Regions from separate parts of the Variovorax sp. P1_H2 genome, predicted to be linked through region 4. Evidence: predicted binding sites of a transcription regulator. Region 4 holds the regulator's gene; each other region holds the start of a gene.
What was found. The regulator sigma-54, encoded in region 4, starts transcription at its own class of promoters, with help from an activator protein. The targets are predictions, from matches to a motif close to TGGCANGNAANCTGCTTT.
Positions count from the first base shown of each region.

Region 1 (4,463 bases), on a different contig from region 4:
CGCAACGCTTTCTAAATGCCCGCCGCTGTAACTTTCTGTTGCGGCGACACTCGGATTTATGGCTCACAATAAGTGCGAAATTCGTCACGTTCTGTGACGAATTTTTCAATGCTTTCTTCTTAACTAGCGTCCAAGGTCGTCGAACTGCACAGGCAGCAGGTGGCGGGCGCCGATCGAAGCGCCATGAACACGCACTTGAAGTTCGCGAAGAGCCATGTCCGGTCCGACACGCTGCTGGTATTCCTTCCGGGTGCTTTCCTGAAGCCGGAGGAATTCGAGCGCGAGGGTTTCGTCAACGCCATCCGGGAACGCGAATTCGAGGCCGACGCCCTGCTGGTGGATGCAGACGTCTCCTATTACTACGACCAGACCTTCATCGAGCGGCTGCACCACGACGTGCTCGAGCCGCAGCGTGCCGCCGGCTACAAGTCGATCTGGCTGGTGGGCATCTCGATCGGCGGCTTCGGCGCCTTGATCCACGAACTGGCGAAGCCCGGGGCGGTCGACGGCATCGTCGCGCTGGCACCCTACCTGGGCCGGCGGCCGATCGGCGCCGAGATTCACAAGGCCGGCGGACTGCGCGCCTGGAAGGCGCCCGAAGGACCGCCGCCGGACGAGGAAGTCGATCGCAAGCTGTGGCCGTGGCTGCAGCAGTACGCCTCGCCCCAGCGCGCGAAGCACCTGCCCCCGCTGTATCTGGGCTTCGGGCTCAGCGACCGCTTCGCCTCCAACCACCAGCTGCTGGCCGAGGCGCTTCCGCCCGGCCACGTGTTCACCACCGAGGGCGGCCACGACTGGCCGCAATGGTCTCAGCTCTGGCGCAAGATGCTCGATGTGCTGCCGCTGCCGTCGCTGGCCCGCGAAGGCGTCAGGCGGCCTGCAGCGACGAGTCCAGCGATGCCAATGGCCATCGCGGCTTGACGTCGAAGGCGTAGCGCTCGGTCGGCGCCTGCACGCCGGCGGCGAGCCGCATCGCCGCCGCCATCGCGATCATCGCGCCGTTGTCGGTGCACAGGTGAAGCTCCGGGTAGTGCACCCGCACGCCCCGCTTCGCGCAGGCCGCATCGAGCTGCTGGCGCAGCATGCGATTGGCGCCGACGCCGCCGGCGACCACGAAGCGGTCGAGCCCGGTCTGCTCGATGGCCGCCATCGACTTCTTCAACAGCACCTCGACGATCGCGGCCTGGGTCGAGGCGGCGAGATCGGCCTTGCGGTCCTCGAGCTGGTCGCCGAGCTTCCTGGCCTGGGTCAGCACCGCGGTCTTCAGTCCGGCGAAGGAGAAATCCAGGTTGCCGCTGTGCAGCAGCGGACGCGGGAGCTTGAAGGCCTCGGCGTCGCCTGCCTCCGCCAGCTTGGCAAGCCAGGGTCCGCCGGGATAAGGCAGGCCCATCAGCTTGGCGCTCTTGTCGAAGGCTTCGCCGGCGGCGTCGTCGATGGTTTCGCCGAGCAGTTCGTAGCGCCCGACCCCCTCGACCCGCATCAGCTGCGTGTGGCCGCCCGACACCAGCAGCGCGACGAAGGGGAACTCGGGCGGATCGGCGCTCAGGAAAGGCGACAGCAGGTGGCCTTCGAGGTGATGCACGCCGAGCACCGGCTTGCCGAGCGCCGCTCCCAGCGCACAGGCCACGCCGGCGCCGACCAGCAGCGCGCCCGCCAGGCCGGGTCCGCGCGTGTAGGCGACGATGTCGACTTCGGACAGCCGGCGGCCGGCCTCCGAGAACACCGTCTCGGTCAGCGGCAGGACGCGGCGGATGTGATCCCGGCTCGCGAGTTCGGGCACCACGCCGCCGTAGGCCTGGTGCATGGCGATCTGGCTGTGCAGCGCGTGCGCGGCCAGGCGCGGCAATCCGCTGGCGCCGGCCTCGACCAGCGCCACGCCCGTTTCGTCGCAGGAGGATTCGATTCCCAGTACAAGCATGGGTGCGAGTGTAGGCGGGGCATGCAGTCGGGGCACGGATGTTGCTCAATAGGCTCGCCCCCAGGTTGGCTCGCTGCCTGCCCGCCCTGGGACCTATTGGACGCAGATGGAAGTCGAAACACCACGATGAAATCCGGTTTGAGCTTCCTGGTCGGCGCGCTGCGTTGCGAAATCGACCAGCTGGAACAGCTTGCGCGCACCAGCGAACTGGTGGCGACGATCGGCCGGCTGGTGCATGCCCTGCAGCGCGAACGCGGCATTTCGAATGTGCTGCTGGCCTCGCACGGCCAGCGCTTTGCCCCGCAGCGCGAGGAGCAGATCGCCGAATGCCTGCGACTGGAAGAAGCCGTGCGCCTGGCCTTCGACCAGCTCGATGCCGAAGGCGGCCGCGTCGGCAACGGCGCCCGGCTGTTCAGCCGCATCGCCTGGGTGCTGCCGGGGCTGGACGCCCTGCCCGAGCTGCGCCGCCGCATCGGCGCGCTGGAGCTCGACGCCGGCCGTTCGACCGCGGCCTTCGTCAAGCTGGTCGCCGGCCTGATCGCGGTGGTGTTCGAGGCCGCCGACGGCGCCACCGACCCGGAAATCTCGCGCCGCCTGGTGGCGCTGTTCAATTTCATGCAGGGCAAGGAATTCGCGGGCCAGGAACGGGCCTGCGGCGCCGCGGCCTTCGCTTCCGGCCGCAACGATGCGGCGCGCCAGCAGCAGTGGCTGCACCTGATCGCCTCGCAGGAGCATTGCTTCCAGCTCTTCACCGACTTCGCAGCCCCCGGACTGGCGCAGGCCTGGGGCGCGCTCCAGGCCCCCGCCCAGCTGGCCGAACAGGAGCGCCTGCGCCGCATCGCCTGCGCCGCACCGGCCGGCGTGGCGCTCGACAGCGAGCTGAGCCAGACCTGGTTCGACTGCTGCTCGCGCCGCATCGACGCCATGCAGGCCATCGAGGAACGGCTGGCCTCCGACCTGCGGCAGCTCTGCATGCAGAAGACCGCGCAGGCCCGCAAGGAACTGCAGGCCCACGAAGCCCTGCTCGCCAGCCTGCAGGGCGAGAACGGGACGGCGGCGGACTTCTTTCTCGATGCGGTCGCCATGCCGGACGCCACGCCCTCGCCGTCTTCGCCGGCCGCCGGCGCGACCTACGGCCGGCAGCTCGAACGATCGATTCTCGACATGGTGCAGGAGCAGTCGCGCCGGCTTCAGGCCATGGGCGACGAACTCGACACGGTGCGCGCCGCCCTCAACGAGCGCAAGCTGGTCGAGCGCGCCAAGGGCCTCCTGATGGCCCACCGACGCATCAGCGAGGAGGAGGCGCACAAGATGCTGCGCCAGACCGCGATGAACCAGGGACGGCGGCTGGTCGAGGTCGCCGAATCGGTGCTCGCGATGGCCGAGTACCTGCCCGCCGACCGGGCTTCCTGAGTGCGCCGCACACCCGGAATGGTGCACCGCACAAGCGCTGCGTCGCACAGAATTCGCCCGCGATCCCAGACAAATCGAGTCCTGATGAGCCTTGAATGCTCTCACTTTCATAGCACCCAAGAACTGGCACACCACTTGCTTTCTTTCCGCACATAGACCAACGAAGGTCTTCAGGCAGGCGGCATCCAACGGCGGATGCGGTCCACCGAACCGGACAAAGGCGTCCTTGTCCCGCACGGGCTCGACTCAGAGCAGCCCGTGCGGCGGTAAGGGCGCCTTTTTTGTTTTTCCGAATCGATTTTTCATTTCCGGAGTACGCCCCATGACCGAAGCGCTGAAACACAAACTGAGTCGCCGCCGAGTACTGCAGGCCGCCGCCGCGGGCGTGGTCGGCCTCGACCCTGCGCTGCGCGCCGCCGTCTGGGCCCAGGGCTCGGACAAGCCCGAGAAGGAGGAAGTCAAGATCGGCTTCATCCCGCTGACCGACTGCGCCAGCGTCGTGATGGCCTCGGTGCTCGGCATCGACAAGAAGTACGGCGTCAAGATCGTGCCGAGCAAGGAAGCCAGCTGGGCCGGCGTGCGCGACAAGCTGGTCAACGGCGAACTGGACTTCGCCCACGTGCTGTACGGCCTGGTCTACGGCGTGCACCTGGGGATCGGCGGTCCGAAGAAGGACATGGCCGTCCTGATGACCCTCAACAACAACGGCCAGGCGATCACGCTGTCGAAGAAGCTGGCCGACAAGGGGGCGGTCGACGGCGCCTCGCTGGCCAAGGTCATGGCCAAGGAGAAGGCCGAATACACCTTCGCCCAGACCTTCCCCACCGGCACCCACGCGATGTGGCTTTACTACTGGATGGCCGCCAACGGCATCAACCCGCTGAAGGACGCCAAGGTCATCACCGTGCCGCCGCCGCAGATGGTGGCCAACATGCGGGTCGGCAACATGGATGGCTACTGCGTCGGCGAACCCTGGGGCCAGCGCGCGATCATGGACGGCATCGGCATCACGGCAATCACGACGCAGGACATCTGGAAGGACCATCCCGAGAAGGTGCTCGGCACCACCGGCGACTTCGTGAAGAAGTATCCGAACACGGCGCGCGCCGTGACCGCCGCGATCATCGAGGCC
Region 1 is NZ_JBFUCJ010000089.1:18,831-23,293, reverse strand. It holds gene AC1D2E_RS25270 (alpha/beta hydrolase-fold protein) at 184-921, shown strand; gene tsaD (tRNA (adenosine(37)-N6)-threonylcarbamoyltransferase complex transferase subunit TsaD) at 869-1,918, opposite strand; gene AC1D2E_RS25260 (nitrate- and nitrite sensing domain-containing protein) at 2,045-3,331, shown strand; gene AC1D2E_RS25255 (CmpA/NrtA family ABC transporter substrate-binding protein) at 3,654-4,463, shown strand, end outside.
Region 1: a site for sigma-54 is predicted at 1,949-1,966, ahead of AC1D2E_RS25260 (nitrate- and nitrite sensing domain-containing protein). Genes of this name have one in related genera too.

Region 2 (4,463 bases), on a different contig from region 4:
CAGCAGCAGCGCCACGGCGCAGGGAATCGATTTACGCAACATCGCTCTGACCTTTCATCATGAAATTGATCCGGAACACGTTGCCCTCGGGGTCGAGCAACACCGACTGGTACCAGTCGTAATAGGTGACGTAGGGCGCCTTGATCAGCGTGGCGCCGGCCTCGACGGCGATCGGCACCATGCGGTCGACGTCGGCCTGCGCGTCGACGTCGATGTTCAGCAGGAACTTGACGCCGCGCGTGTCCGAGAACTCGGACAGCTGCAGCAGGCCGTAGGCGTCGTGCGCGTTGAAGCCCAGGCTCGAGCGGCCGGTGTCCAGGCCGCGGAAGATCGGCGAGCGGATCGCCTCGATTTCGGCGAAGCCGAACACGCGCTGGTAGAAGCCGCTGAGCGCGACCACGTCCTTCGCGAAGACGTTGACGTAGGAGAGATGGGGCATGTCAGTGCCCGCCCGGCCGCCCGAAGGGCACTGAGCACCCCCTCGGGGGGCAGCGATACGCGAAGCGATGAGCGTGGGGGCGTTTCATGTCAGGCGATAGGGGCCTTGGTGCCGCCGAAGGTGGTTTGCTTGACGAACTTCGACTTCAGGTGGTCGCCCGAGCTGACCGGTGCGTACTTCGGCTGTTCGCCGGGCGCCAGGCAGCTCGGCAGGCACTCGACCATGGCGTCGTAGTTGGGCTGGTGGAAGAACACCAGCGATTGGCGGCGGTTGGTGTTGGCGATGTCCGGCGGCGGGTTCACGACGCGGTGCAGCGTCGACACCCACTGGTCGTTGGTCCACTGCATCATCAGGTCGGCGATGTTGACCACCAGGGCGCCTTCGACGAGCGGCACGTCGACCCACTGGCCCGCCTTGTTGAACACCTGCAGGCCCTTGTCGTCGGGCAGCACCACGGTCAGGCTGCCGTAGTCGCTGTGGGCGCCGGCGCGCAGCTGGCCGGGCAGCGCCGCCTCGGTCTGGGGCGGATAGCTCAGCACGCGGAACATGCTGATGTGCTTGTCGATCTTGTCGTCGAAGAAGCTCTCGGGCAGCTTCAGGGCCAGCGCGAAGATGCGCATCAGCGAACGCGACAGCTCGCTCATCGCCTCGAAGTACGCGTCGTACGCGGCCTGGAAGCCCGGCAGCGGCGGATAGGCGTTGGGCTCGAAGTGCGGGCCGGCCGCCTCGCCGCGGTGGTACGCGTCGTTCGGCACCTTGGCCGGGCCGATCGAGAACGATTCCTTCAGGTCGCCGGGTGCCGCTTCTTCGAGGCTGTACGACAGGCCTTCCTCGCCGACCGCGCTGTAGCCGCGCACCGCATCGTCGCGCGGCCGGTCGACCTTGCGCTTCTCGGCCAGCGGCAGCGCGAAGAACTCGCGCGACACGGCCGACACGCGCGCGATCAATTCCTGCGAGATCCCGTGATTCGTGATGACGAGGAAGCCGATGCCGCGGCAGGCCTCCTCGACCTTGCGCGCGACTTCGGCCTTGCCTTCGGGCGTGGCCGCGAAGTAGGGCGCCAGGTCGATGATCGGAACGGACAAGAGTGTCATGCGTCAATCCTTGAACAACGCAGGGTGGGCGCGTTGCGCAGCACGACATGCAACGTCCATGCCAGTTGGACCAAATGGACAAATACGGTAGGCTGCGACGGCGCGGCGCCCGATTGCGCGTGCATGTGCCTCGCGTTGGTGCGCCGCATGGTCCAGCCCGGGGCGATGCGCGGGTACGGCTCGTGCAAGCGAACTGCGCACGACATCCGACAACACACGAGGAAAGCAGCAGCACATGCCAAAGACACCGGGCGGGCGAACGGCCACGACGCGCAAGGGAACGGCGGTGGCGAAGCCGGGCAAGGCCAAGGCGTCGCAACGCGTCATCGCGAAACGGACGCCGGTGCCGCGCAGTCCGGCCGCCGTGAGCCGGCGCCTGCGCCAGATCGAGGACAAGCGCAGCGTGATCCTCGCCGCCGCCCTGGGGCTGTTCTCGCGCTTCGGCCTGCATGGCACCAGCGTCGACCAGGTCGCGGCGCGCGCCGACGTGTCGAAGAGCAACCTGCTCTATTACTTCGCCAACAAGGAAGAGCTGTATGTGTCGGTGCTGCGCGATCTGCTCGCCGTATGGCTCGAGCCGCTGCGCGGCTTCCATGCCGACCAGGACCCGCGCGAAGCCATCGCAGACTACATCCGGCGCAAGCTCGTGATCTCGCGCGACCAGCCCGATGCGTCGCGCCTGTTCTGCCTGGAGATGATCCAGGGCGCACCACTCCTGCGCGACGAACTCGGGCGCGAACTGCGCGACCTGGTCGACCGCAAGTCGGAGGTCATCCGTGACTGGGTGGCCGCCGGCAAGCTGGCGCCCGTCGACCCGCACCACCTGATCTTCGCGCTCTGGGCCACCACCCAGCACTACGCCGATTTCGGTGTCCAGGTGCAGGCCATCACCGGCCGCACGCTCGACGATCCGGCCTTCTTCGAGCAGGCGGTGGCGAACGTCCAGCGCATCGTCCTCGAAGGCGTCTCGGCGCCGTCGTAGCGCCCCGGCCTGAGGGCATCAGTGCGGCTGGGCCACGATGTCGTGGTAGCGCCGGTCGAAGTAGATCAGGCCGTGCGCGGTGTCGCCCAGCGCGATCGCCACGGCCTCGCAGAACAGCACGTCGTGGGTGCCGACGCTGGTGCTGCGCACGACCCGGCAGTCGAAGGACGCGGCCGCGCCTTCGAGCACGGGCGAACCCGTGGCGCCGGTGCGCCAGCGGCCCGCGGCAAAGCGATCGTCCATCGGCGTCTTGCCGCCGAAGACGCCGGACAGCGTCTGCTGGCCGGCCGCGAGCACGTTCACGCACAGCACGGCGTTGGCCTGGAACGCGGGGTACACCGACGCCGTGCGCTTGAGGCAGATCAGCAGCGTGGGCGGCTCGTCCGTCACGCTGCACACCGCGGAGGCGGTGAAGCCGGCGCGCCCGGCCGGGCCGTCGGTGGTGATGATGTTGACCGCCGCGCCCAGGCGCGACATCGCGTTGCGGTAGTCGGTCTTTTCGAGCACCCGGTCCGGGCTGTCGGGGGCGGCGGCGTTGGATACAGCGGCAGGCACGCGGGCGGTCAACATGGTCGGTACTCCGTGGACAGGTTCGGCCGTGCTCAGGCCAGCGTGCAGGCGTCTTTGAAATCGAGGCGCGGCAGGCGGCCGAACACCTTCGAGGCATCGCCGTGGCCGAGGTTGATGAGGAAGTTGGCGGTCCATGTGCTGCCGGCGAAGAACGCGGCATCCACCTTGGCCTTGTCGAAGCCCGACATCGGGCCCGCGTCGAGCCCGAGCGAGCGGGCGGCAAGCAGCAGGTAGGCCGCTTGCAGCGTGCCGTTGCGGAACGCCGTCTCGTGGGCGAGCTCGGGGCTGCCCGTGAACCAGCTCTTCGCGTCGCCGTGCGGGAACAGCTTCGGCAGTTCCTCGTAGAAGGCCTTGTCCCAGGCGGCGATCACGGTCACGGGTGCGGTCAGGGTCTTCTCGAGATTGCCTTTCGACAAGGCCGGGGCCAGGCGCTGCTTGCCCTCCGGCGTGCGCACGAAGACGAAGCGGCCGGGCGAGCAGTTGGCCGAGGTCGGGCCCATGCGGGCGAGCTCGTACAGCTGCCGCAGCACGGCGTCGGAAACGGGCTCCGCGCGCCAGCCGTTGTGCGAACGGGCTTCGGAGAAGAGGGTCGCCAGCGCGGTGTCATCCAGGTTGGGGGTCATGGTGTGCTTTCGGGTGCCGTCACGCGGGAGAGGAACGCGAGCAAGCTGCGGTTGAAGGTTTCGGGGTCGGTCACGCTGTGCGCATGGCCGCCGTGCGGCACGCGGTCCAGCGTGGCGTTCGGCAGGCCGTGCGCAAGGCGTTGCGAGCAGGTCCAGGGCACCAGCACGTCGTCGGTGGCGGCCGCGACCAGCGTCGGCGCGGCGATGTCCGCCAGGCGTGCATCGACGTCGAAGGCGCGCAGCGCCGCGATGCGCGCGCGCATGTTGGCCTCGCCGGGGAAGTGCGCATGCGCATGCTCGACCTCGTCGGCGACGCGCTGCGCATGCTCGGCGCACCAGGCGGCCGGGTACAGGAAGATCGGCTGCGCCTCGACATAGGCGCGCGCGCCGCAGGCGCCGAGCAAGGCCAGGCGGGCGTCGAAGCAGCGCGCCGAATGCGAATCGGGCCGGGACCACGCGTTGACCAGCACCAGGCTGGCGACCCGCGAGGGCGCGTCAAGCGCCAGCTGCAGGCCCGCCAGGCCGCCCAGCGCATGGCCCACCAGGTGGCAGCGCGGCGTCGACGTCGCGTCCATGATCTCGATCAGGTCGCGCGCCATGTCGGCGATCGCATAGCCCTCGGCGAGCGCGGCGGGGCTGCGTCCCGTGCCGCGCTGGTCGTAGGCGATCACGCGGTGGCCGGCGGCGAGCAGCGCGCCGAGCTGCGGCTGCCAGAAGCCGGCCGAGCCGCCGAGGCCCGACGACAGCAGCACCGC
Region 2 is NZ_JBFUCJ010000072.1:10,424-14,886, forward strand. It holds gene AC1D2E_RS22265 (BMP family ABC transporter substrate-binding protein) at 1-42, opposite strand, end outside; gene AC1D2E_RS22270 (VOC family protein) at 32-439, opposite strand; gene AC1D2E_RS22275 (isopenicillin N synthase family dioxygenase) at 529-1,533, opposite strand; gene rutR (HTH-type transcriptional regulator RutR) at 1,769-2,515, shown strand; gene rutF (NADH-dependent FMN reductase RutF) at 2,534-3,085, opposite strand; gene AC1D2E_RS22290 (malonic semialdehyde reductase) at 3,118-3,708, opposite strand; gene rutD (pyrimidine utilization protein D) at 3,705-4,463, opposite strand, start outside.
Region 2: a site for sigma-54 is predicted at 1,580-1,597, ahead of AC1D2E_RS22275 (isopenicillin N synthase family dioxygenase). Genes of this name have one in related genera too.

Region 3 (4,463 bases), on a different contig from region 4:
TGCCATGGTGAGGCACCAGCAGCAAATCGGCGCGCAGGTCCGGCGTGCGGGCCACGAGCGCGGCTTCCTGCAGCCGCTCGATGTCGCCCGCCAGCAAGACGCTGGCGCGGCCGTTGCCGATGCGCAGCACGCAGGAGATGGCATTGGGCTTCGCCGGCACGAAGGACGCATAGTCGTCGCCCTGCGGGTGCAGCAGCTCGAAGTCGACGCCGTCCCAGCGCCAGCGCTGGCCGGCCTCGCAGCGCCGCGCCGGACGCACGGCCTGCAAGGGATGCCCGTCCTCGATCGAACTCAGCAGGCTCGCCTGCGGCTGCGTGGCGAGCACCGCGGCGGCGCCGCCGGTGTGGTCGCTGTCGCGGTGGCTCAGGACCACGACATCCAGCCGCTCGCCGAACGCCCGCAGCAGCGGCACCAGCACGCGCTGGCCGGCATCGCTTTCCGGGCTGTAGCGCGGCCCGGCGTCATAGAGCAGGCTGTGCGAGGCGGTGCGCACCAGCACCGCATTGCCCTGTCCGATGTCGGCCGCCAGCAACTCGAACTCCCCCGCCGCCGGCCTTGGCGCCTGCCACAGCAGCGCCGGCAGCAGCAGGGGCAGTCCCAGCACGCGCACCGACCCTGGCAGCCGCATCGCCAACAGGGCACCGCCGGCCACGCCCGCCACGGCGGTCCAGAGCGGCGGCGCGGGCATCGAGAAGCTCGCAAAGGGCAGCGCCGCGAGCCATCCCAGCACCGCGAGCAAGGCCTGCACCGACTCGGCGGCCAGGTGCCAGAGCGGCGGCACGACGACGCCCAGCATCGCCAGCGGCGTCACCACCAGCGTGACCCAGGGAATCGCGATCGCATTGGCCAGCAGACCGACGGCCGAAACCTGCTGGAACAGCAGCAGCGTGAGCGGCGTCAGCGCCAGCGTCACCACCCATTGCTCGCGCAGCATGCGCAGCAGGCGCGCGCCGATGCCGGCGGGCGCGCCGCCCGGCGCCGCCCCCTCGGCGGCGAACAGCACGCCCACGGCGACGAAGCTGAGCCAGAAACCCGCCTGCATCAGCGCCCACGGATCGGCTGCGACCACCACCGTGCAGGCGAACAGCCAGACGAAGGGCCAGGGCCAGCGCCGGCCCATGAGGCGCAGCAAGCCGATGGCGGCGAGCATCAGAACGGTTCGCCGCGAGGGCACGCCCCAGCCGCTGAACACCGCATAGGCGGTGGCGAGCAGCACGCCGCCGACCAGCGCGGCATGCTGCGCCGGCCAGCGCAGCATCAGGCGCGCGCTGCGGCGCCACAGGGCACCGGCCGCCAGCGTCGCGAGCCAGGCGAACATCGTGATGTGAAGCCCCGAGATCGACATCAGGTGGGCGACGCCGGTGGCGCGGAAGACGTCCCAGTCGGCGCGCTCGATCGCGTTCTGGTCACCGGTGACCAGTGCCGCGATCACACCGGCCTGGCGCGGGTCGCCGATGCGCTCGAATACGACATCGCGCACCGCCTCGCGCAAGCGCTCCACGGGGTGGCGCCAGCCCGATGCCATGCGCTCGGGCGACGGATCGCGAACCCCGTTGCGCACTTGGCCGCTGGCGTGCTCGCCCTGCTCCCACATGCGCAGCTCGTGATCGAAGCCATGTGGATTGAGGCTGCCGTGCGGCGCCCTGAGCCGCACGGCAAAGCGCCAGCGCTCACCCGCGTGGAGCGGCCCGAGGCCGGCCCCTGCAAGGGCCGGCGCGCCGGCCTCGGCGCGAGCCCACGGACCGCCACCCGGCGCGAACCACGCCAGCGAGATCCGCGACGGCACGCGCGGCGGACCTTCACCCTTCGACGCGGCGTCGATCCAGCTCGCCGACTCCACCTCGAACGAAAAGCGCAGGCCGCCCGCGCCATGCTGGGGCATGCTCGCGACCCGCCCTTCCAGACGCAAGTCGCGGCCTTCGAGGGCTGGTGGCAGTGCGCCGGCGGCATACGCAGTGGCGCGCCATCCTGCCAGGCCGCCCCCGGCCATCGCACCGAGCCACAACGCCAGCAACAGCCGCAGCCAGGCCGCCGGCCCCCGCCGCCGCGAGCGGAGCGCAAGCCAGCCCACCCCTGCGCCGGCAAGCAGGCCGGCATAGAACGCAGCGGGCCACAGCTCGGCCTGCTGCAATTGCAGCGCCGCGCCCAGCAGCGAGCCCGCCATCGCGGCGAACGCGGCCAGGGCACGCCCCTCCAGCCCGGCCATCACGGACCGAATTTCCCACGCATCTGCAATTCACTCCCTTGCGCACTTCTTTGGCGCGCAAATTGCTTTCTGTGTCGGCTAGTATGCGTCTCACTCCGAGGCACCCTCGACGCACCGAGAAAAAATGTCCATCCACGCCGCCCTCCACCACGTCACCCACTACAAGTACGACCGTCCGGTGCAACTCGGTCCTCAGGTGGTCCGACTGCGCCCGGCACCGCATTGCCGCAGCAACCTCATCTCGTATTCGCTGCGGGTCGAGCCCGAAGAGCACTTCGTCAACTGGCAGCAGGACCCGTTCGCGAACTACCAGGCGCGGCTGGTGTTCCCCGAGAAAGCGCGCGAGTTCAAGGTCACGGTCGACCTCGTGGTCGAGATGGCGGTCTACAACCCCTTCGATTTCTTCCTCGAGCCGCAGGCCGAGAACTTCCCTTTCAAGTACACCGAGTCGCAGGCCCAGGAACTGGCGCCCTACCTGGTGGCCGACGAGGCGACGCCGCGGGTCCAGGCCTACCTCGAGAAGATCGATCGCAAGGCGCAGCGCACCATCGACTTCCTGGTCGGGCTCAACCAGCAGGTGCAGCAGGACGTCAACTACCTGATCCGCATGGAGCCCGGCGTGCAGACGCCGGAAGAAACGCTCACCAACGCCTCGGGCTCCTGCCGCGACTCGGGCTGGCTGCTGGTGCAGTTGCTGCGTCACTGCGGTCTCGCGGCGCGCTTCGTGTCGGGCTACCTGATCCAGCTGACGCCCGACGTCAAGGCGCTCGACGGCCCGAGCGGCACCGAGGTCGACTTCACCGACCTGCACGCCTGGTGCGAGGTCTACCTGCCGGGCGCCGGCTGGATCGGGCTCGACGCCACCTCCGGCCTGCTGGCCGGCGAAGGCCACATCCCGCTGGCCTGCACGCCGACGCCGTCGAGCGCCGCGCCGATCGAAGGCGTGGTCGACGACGCCGAGGTCGAGTTCGGCCACGAGATGAAGGTCACGCGCATCCACGAATCGCCGCGCGTGACCAAGCCCTACACCGAGGAGCAATGGGCCGAGGTCCTGGCGCTCGGCGACCTGGTCGACAAGCGCCTGAAAGCCGGCGACGTGCGCCTCACGATGGGCGGCGAGCCGACCTACGTCGCCACCAGCGACCGCGACGCGCCCGAATGGAACACCGATGCGCTGGGCCCGACCAAGCGCGGCTTTGCCACCGAACTGGTGCACAAGCTGCGCGCCGAATACGGCCAGGGCGGCTTCCTGCACTTCGGCCAGGGCAAGTGGTATCCGGGCGAGCAACTGCCGCGCTGGGCGCTGTCGATCTACTGGCGCGCCGACGGCCAGACGCTGTGGCACAACCCCGAGCTGTTCGCCGACGAGCGGCACCCCACCCACTACACCAGCGAGGACGCGCGCCGCTTCACCACCGTGCTGGCGCATCGCCTGGGCCTCACCGAGCGCTTCATCCAGCCCGGCTACGAGGACGTCTACTACTACCTCTGGCGCGAGCGCCGGCTGCCGGTCAACGTCGACCCCTTCGATTCCAAGCTCGACGACGAGATGGAACGCGTGCGCCTTCGACGGGTGTTCACGCAGAAGCTCGATGCGGTGATCGGCTACATGCTGCCGATCGAGGCCGGCAATGCCAACCTCGACGCGCCGGCCCTCGAAGGCCCGGGCTGGAAGACCGGCCCCTGGTTCCTGCGCGACGACCGCATGTACCTGATCCCCGGCGATTCGCCGATGGGCTACCGGCTGCCGCTCGACTCCCAGCCCTGGACGAGCAAGGGCGACTACCCCTACCTGGTCGAGCGCGACCCGACCGCGCCGCTCGGCAGCCTGCCGAGCGCGGCCGACTACCGTGCGCGCTACACCGGCCTGCCGACCGGTGCGAGCGCCGACCGCGGCGCCGTGCCCTACGCCTTCGGCGCACCCGAAGCCGCGCCGGCAGCACTGCGCATGCAGTCGCCGGGCGACGGCCCGGCCCGCGCGGGCGACGAGGCCATCGACCCGACCAAGCCGCGCCAGCCGCGGCGCGGCGAGTCGGCCCACTGGATCACCCGCAGCGCGCTGTGCGTCGAGGTGCGCGACCCGCGCCGCGCCAATGGGCCGGCGGCCGAGAAGCTCGGCAGCGCCTCGGGCGTGCTGTACGTCTTCATGCCGCCGCTGGCACGTCTGGAGGACTACCTCGACCTGGTCGCCGCGGTCGAAGCGACGGCCGAGCAGCTCGGCGTCAAGATCGTCATGGAAGGCTATCCGCCGCCGCGC
Region 3 is NZ_JBFUCJ010000013.1:22,228-26,690, forward strand. It holds gene AC1D2E_RS07190 (DNA internalization-related competence protein ComEC/Rec2) at 1-2,206, opposite strand, end outside; gene AC1D2E_RS07195 (transglutaminase family protein) at 2,331-4,463, shown strand, end outside.
Region 3: a site for sigma-54 is predicted at 2,258-2,275, ahead of AC1D2E_RS07195 (transglutaminase family protein). Genes of this name have one in related genera too.

Region 4 (4,463 bases):
CCCGTGCGCGTGCTGTTCCTCGCCATCGTGCTGGCCGGTCTCGCATCGCTGGCCCAGGCCGAGCAGGCTGACCGGAGCAAGCCGATGAACATCGAGGCCGACGCGATGCGCTACGACGACCTCAAGCAGACCAGCGTGTTCACCGGCAACGTGCTGGTGAACAAGGGCACGATCCAGATCCGCGGCGCGCGCATCGACGTCCGCCAGGACCCCGAGGGCTACCAGTACGGCGTCGTCACGGCCGAACCGGGCAAGCTCTCCTACTTCAAGCAGAAGCGCAATGCCGGCACCGACGAGTGGATCGAGGGCGAGGGCGAGGTCATCGAGTACGACAGCCGCGCCGACAACGTGAAGTTCATCCGCCGCGCGGTCATGCGCCGCCTGATCGGCGCCACGCCTAGCGACGAGAGCAGCGGTCCGCTGATCGTCTATGACCAGAGCAACGACACCTTCACGGTGAATGGCGCGTCGCTGCCGCCGAACGCCGGCGTGGCGACCCAGCCGAGCGGCCGCGTGAAGGCCATCCTGACGCCCAAGCCGGCGACCGTGCCGGCCGCGGCGCCGACGGCCGGCGCCGCCAAGCCCGCCGCCACGCCGGCGCCGGGCAATAGCCTGCGTGCCACCACCACGCTCGGCGGAGACTTCAAGAAGTGATCGAAGCAGCCGGAATCAGTGCCAGCGACGGCCAGCCGGGCAGCCGGCTGGAGGCGCGCAGCCTGCAAAAGAGCTATGGCAGCCGCAAGGTCGTCAAGGACGTGTCGCTGGCCGTGCAGAAGGGCGAAGTGGTCGGCCTGCTGGGCCCCAACGGCGCCGGCAAGACCACCTCCTTCTACATGATCGTCGGGCTGGTGCGGGCCGACGCCGGCGAGATCATGATCGACGGCGAGCCGATCGCCCACATGCCGATCCATCGCCGCGCGCGCATGGGCCTGAGCTATCTGCCGCAGGAGGCCTCGATCTTCCGCAAGCTGACGGTCGAGGAAAACGTGCGCGCCGTGCTCGAGCTGCAGAGCGAGCCCGACGAGCAGGGCCGCATGGTGTCGCTCGGCAAGGCGCGCATGGAAGAGCGTCTCGCCGAACTGCTGGCCGACCTGCGGGTCGACCACCTGCGCGATTCGCCGGCGCTGTCGCTGTCCGGCGGCGAGCGCCGCCGGGTCGAGATCGCGCGGGCRCTGGCGACCCAGCCGCGCTTCATCCTGCTGGACGAACCCTTCGCGGGCATCGACCCGATCGCCGTGATCGAGATCCAGCGGATCATCAACTTCCTGAAGGAGCGCGGCATCGGCGTGCTCATCACCGACCACAACGTGCGTGAAACGCTGGGCATCTGCGATCACGCGTTCATCATCAGCGACGGGCACGTGCTGGCACAAGGCACGCCTTCGGAGATCGTCGACAACACCGAGGTACGGCGCGTGTACCTGGGCGAACACTTCCGGATGTAGGAGCCCAATCTCGATGAAGCAGGGGCTTTCGCTTCGCGTCTCCCAGCACCTGGCGCTCACGCCGCAGCTGCAGCAGTCGATCCGGCTGCTGCAACTGTCCACGCTCGAGCTGAGCCAGGAAGTCGAACAGATGCTCGACGACAACCCGTTCCTCGAGCGCACTGCCGAGGAGGCGGCGCGCGAGGAATTCGGCCTGGAATCGGCGGATGCGCCGGTGCGCGACGAGGATCGGCAGGCCGAAGTCGAGGGCGATTTCGCGCCGGGTCCGTCGGCGCCGGCCGAAGTCGCGGTCGCCGCGTCCGAAACCGAGACGGCCACCGCCGACGCCGTCGACGCCGAGCCCGACTGGGAAGGCGACGGCACGGTCGACCTGGCGCCCGACGACAGCGAATGGGGCGGCGACGCCCCGGCGCGCACCAACAACCTGGGCGACGACGAGCGCACCGACGCCACCGAGCTGGCGCGCAGCCAGGAGTCGCTGCAATCCTTCCTGCACCGGCAGGCGCTGGGCCTGCGGCTCAGCGAGACCGATTGCGCCGCGCTGCGCTTCCTGATCGAGTCGCTCAACGACGACGGCTACCTCGAGGATTCGCTGCCGGCCCTGGCTTCGGGCCTGGCCGGCGACGACAACGACCAGTTCGACGACCTGGTGCACCACTTCCAGGTCGCGCTCGGCCTGCTGCAGAGCCTGGAGCCGGTCGGTGTCGGCGCCCGCAACCTCGGCGAGTGCCTGACGATCCAGCTGCGCGCGCTGGCGCATCCCGGCGAGAGCGCCGACGAGGCGCAGGTGCGCGAGACGGCCATCGCGATCTGCAAGCAGCCGATGGAGCTGCTGGCGCGGCGCGACTTCAAGCGGCTCGCGACCCTCACGCGCAGCAACGAGGAAGAGGTTCGCGCGGCCCTGCAGCTGATCGCCAGGCTCGAGCCCAAGCCCGGCCGCCGCTTCGTCGACGTCGAACGCAACGTCGTGATCCCCGACGTGATCGTCACGCGCATCGGCAACGGCACCCACACCAAGTTCCGCGTCATGCTGAACCCCGAGGTCATGCCGCGGCTGCGCGTGCACGACATCTACGCCGGCGCGCTCAAGCAGCACAAGGGCGAAGGCAGCCAGGCGCTGTCGCAGCGGCTGCAGGAGGCGCGCTGGTTCATCAAGAACATCCAGCAGCGCTTCGACACCATCCTGCGGGTGTCGAACGCGATCGTCGAGCGGCAGAAGAGCTTCTTCGTGCACGGCGAGCTGGCGATGCGGCCGCTGGTGCTGCGCGAGATCGCCGACGAGCTCGGCCTGCACGAGTCGACCATCAGCCGCGTGACCACCGCCAAGTACATGGCGACGCCCTACGGCACGGTCGAGCTCAAGTACTTCTTCGGCTCGGCGCTTGGCACCGAGACCGGCGGCAATGCATCGAGCACCGCGGTGCGGGCGCTGATCAAGCAGTTCGTCAGCGCCGAGGACCTCAAGAAGCCGCTGTCGGACAGTCAGATCTCCGAAATGCTCAAGGAGCAGGGGATCGAATGCGCGCGCCGCACGGTGGCGAAATACCGCGAGGCCCTGCGCATCGCGCCGGCCAATCTGCGCAAGGCACTCTAGCGATGCCTCGCGGCGCGGGCCTGGCGGTGCGCGGGCGGCGGCTCGGCGCGGCACTGATGGCGGCGCCTCTGCTGGCCGGCGGCTGCGCCATGCTGCCGGCCGAGTTCGAGCGCCAGCCATCGAGCGCGATCGCGGCCTCCGCGGCCACCACGCTGGGGCGGATCGCCAAGGCCTCCTCGCCCGATCCCGACCTGAGCGGCTTCCGGCTGATGCCCGGCGGCGACTTCGCGCTCGACACGCGCTTGCAGCTGGCGCGCCGCGCCGAGCGCACGCTGGACGTCCAGTACTACCAGATCGAGAACGACGAGACCGGCCGCTACTTCCTGCGCAGCCTGCGCGACGCGGCGCTGCGCGGCGTGCGCGTGCGGCTCTTGATGGACGACCTCTACACCTCCGGCGAGGACGAGCTGCTGCTGGCGCTGGCCGCGACGCCGAACCTCGAGCTGCGCCTGTTCAATCCGTTCCCGGCCGGGCGCGGCAGCATGGTGCAGCGCTTCTCGAGTTCGCTGTTCGATTTCGACCGCGTCAACCGCCGGATGCACAACAAGCTCTTCATCGCCGACGGCGCGATGGCGGTGGCGGGCGGGCGCAACATCGGCAGCCAATATTTCGCGCGGACCGCGGGCGCGAACTTCCTGGACATCGACACCTTCGTCGCCGGTGCGCTGGCGAAGCGCCTGGGCAGCCTCTTCGATCTCTACTGGAACAGCCCCTACGTGCGGCCGATCGGCACCGTGGTCGCTTCCTCGCTGACGCCCGAGGAACTGCAGCGGCGCTTCGAGCAGGCCACCGGCCCCGCCAACACCCCGGCGCCGCGGCCGCCGGCGCCGAACGACGTCCTGGGCTACGCGCCGCTGGGGCCGGAGCTGAAGGACGGCGCCCGGCTCGACCTGATCTGGACCCTGGCCGAGGCCTATGCCGACTCGCCCGACCGCGTGGTCGGCAAGACCGTGTCCTACGGGGGCGTGCCGCTGCTCGATGTCGACAGCGTGCGCTACAACGTGATCGAGCAGATGCGGCGCTCGCGTTCCGAAGTCACGCTGGTGTCGCCCTACCTGATCCCGGGCAAGGCCGGGCTCGAGGTGATGCGCGAGGTCCGCGGCCGCGGGGTCCGGATCAGCGTCGTCACCAATTCGCTCGCGGCCACCGACGAGCCGCTGGTCCACACCGGCTACCGGCGCTACCGGCCCGACATGCTGCGGCTCGGCGTCGAGATCCACGAGCTGAGCTCGGCGCGCACCAAGCGCAGCGTGCGGCTCGGGCTGTTCGGCTCGCAGGTCGGCCGGCTGCATGCGAAGGCGGCGATCTTCGACCGCCGCGCGCTGTTCCTGGGTTCGATGAACTTCGACCCGCGCTCGGACAACCACAACACCGAGATCGGCCTCTTCATCGCCAGCCCCGAGATGGCGCAGCAGATGCTCAAG
Region 4 is NZ_JBFUCJ010000157.1:6,133-10,595, reverse strand. It holds gene lptA (lipopolysaccharide transport periplasmic protein LptA) at 1-654, shown strand, start outside; gene lptB (LPS export ABC transporter ATP-binding protein) at 651-1,445, shown strand; gene AC1D2E_RS32270 (RNA polymerase factor sigma-54) at 1,459-3,039, shown strand; gene AC1D2E_RS32265 (phospholipase D family protein) at 3,042-4,463, shown strand, end outside.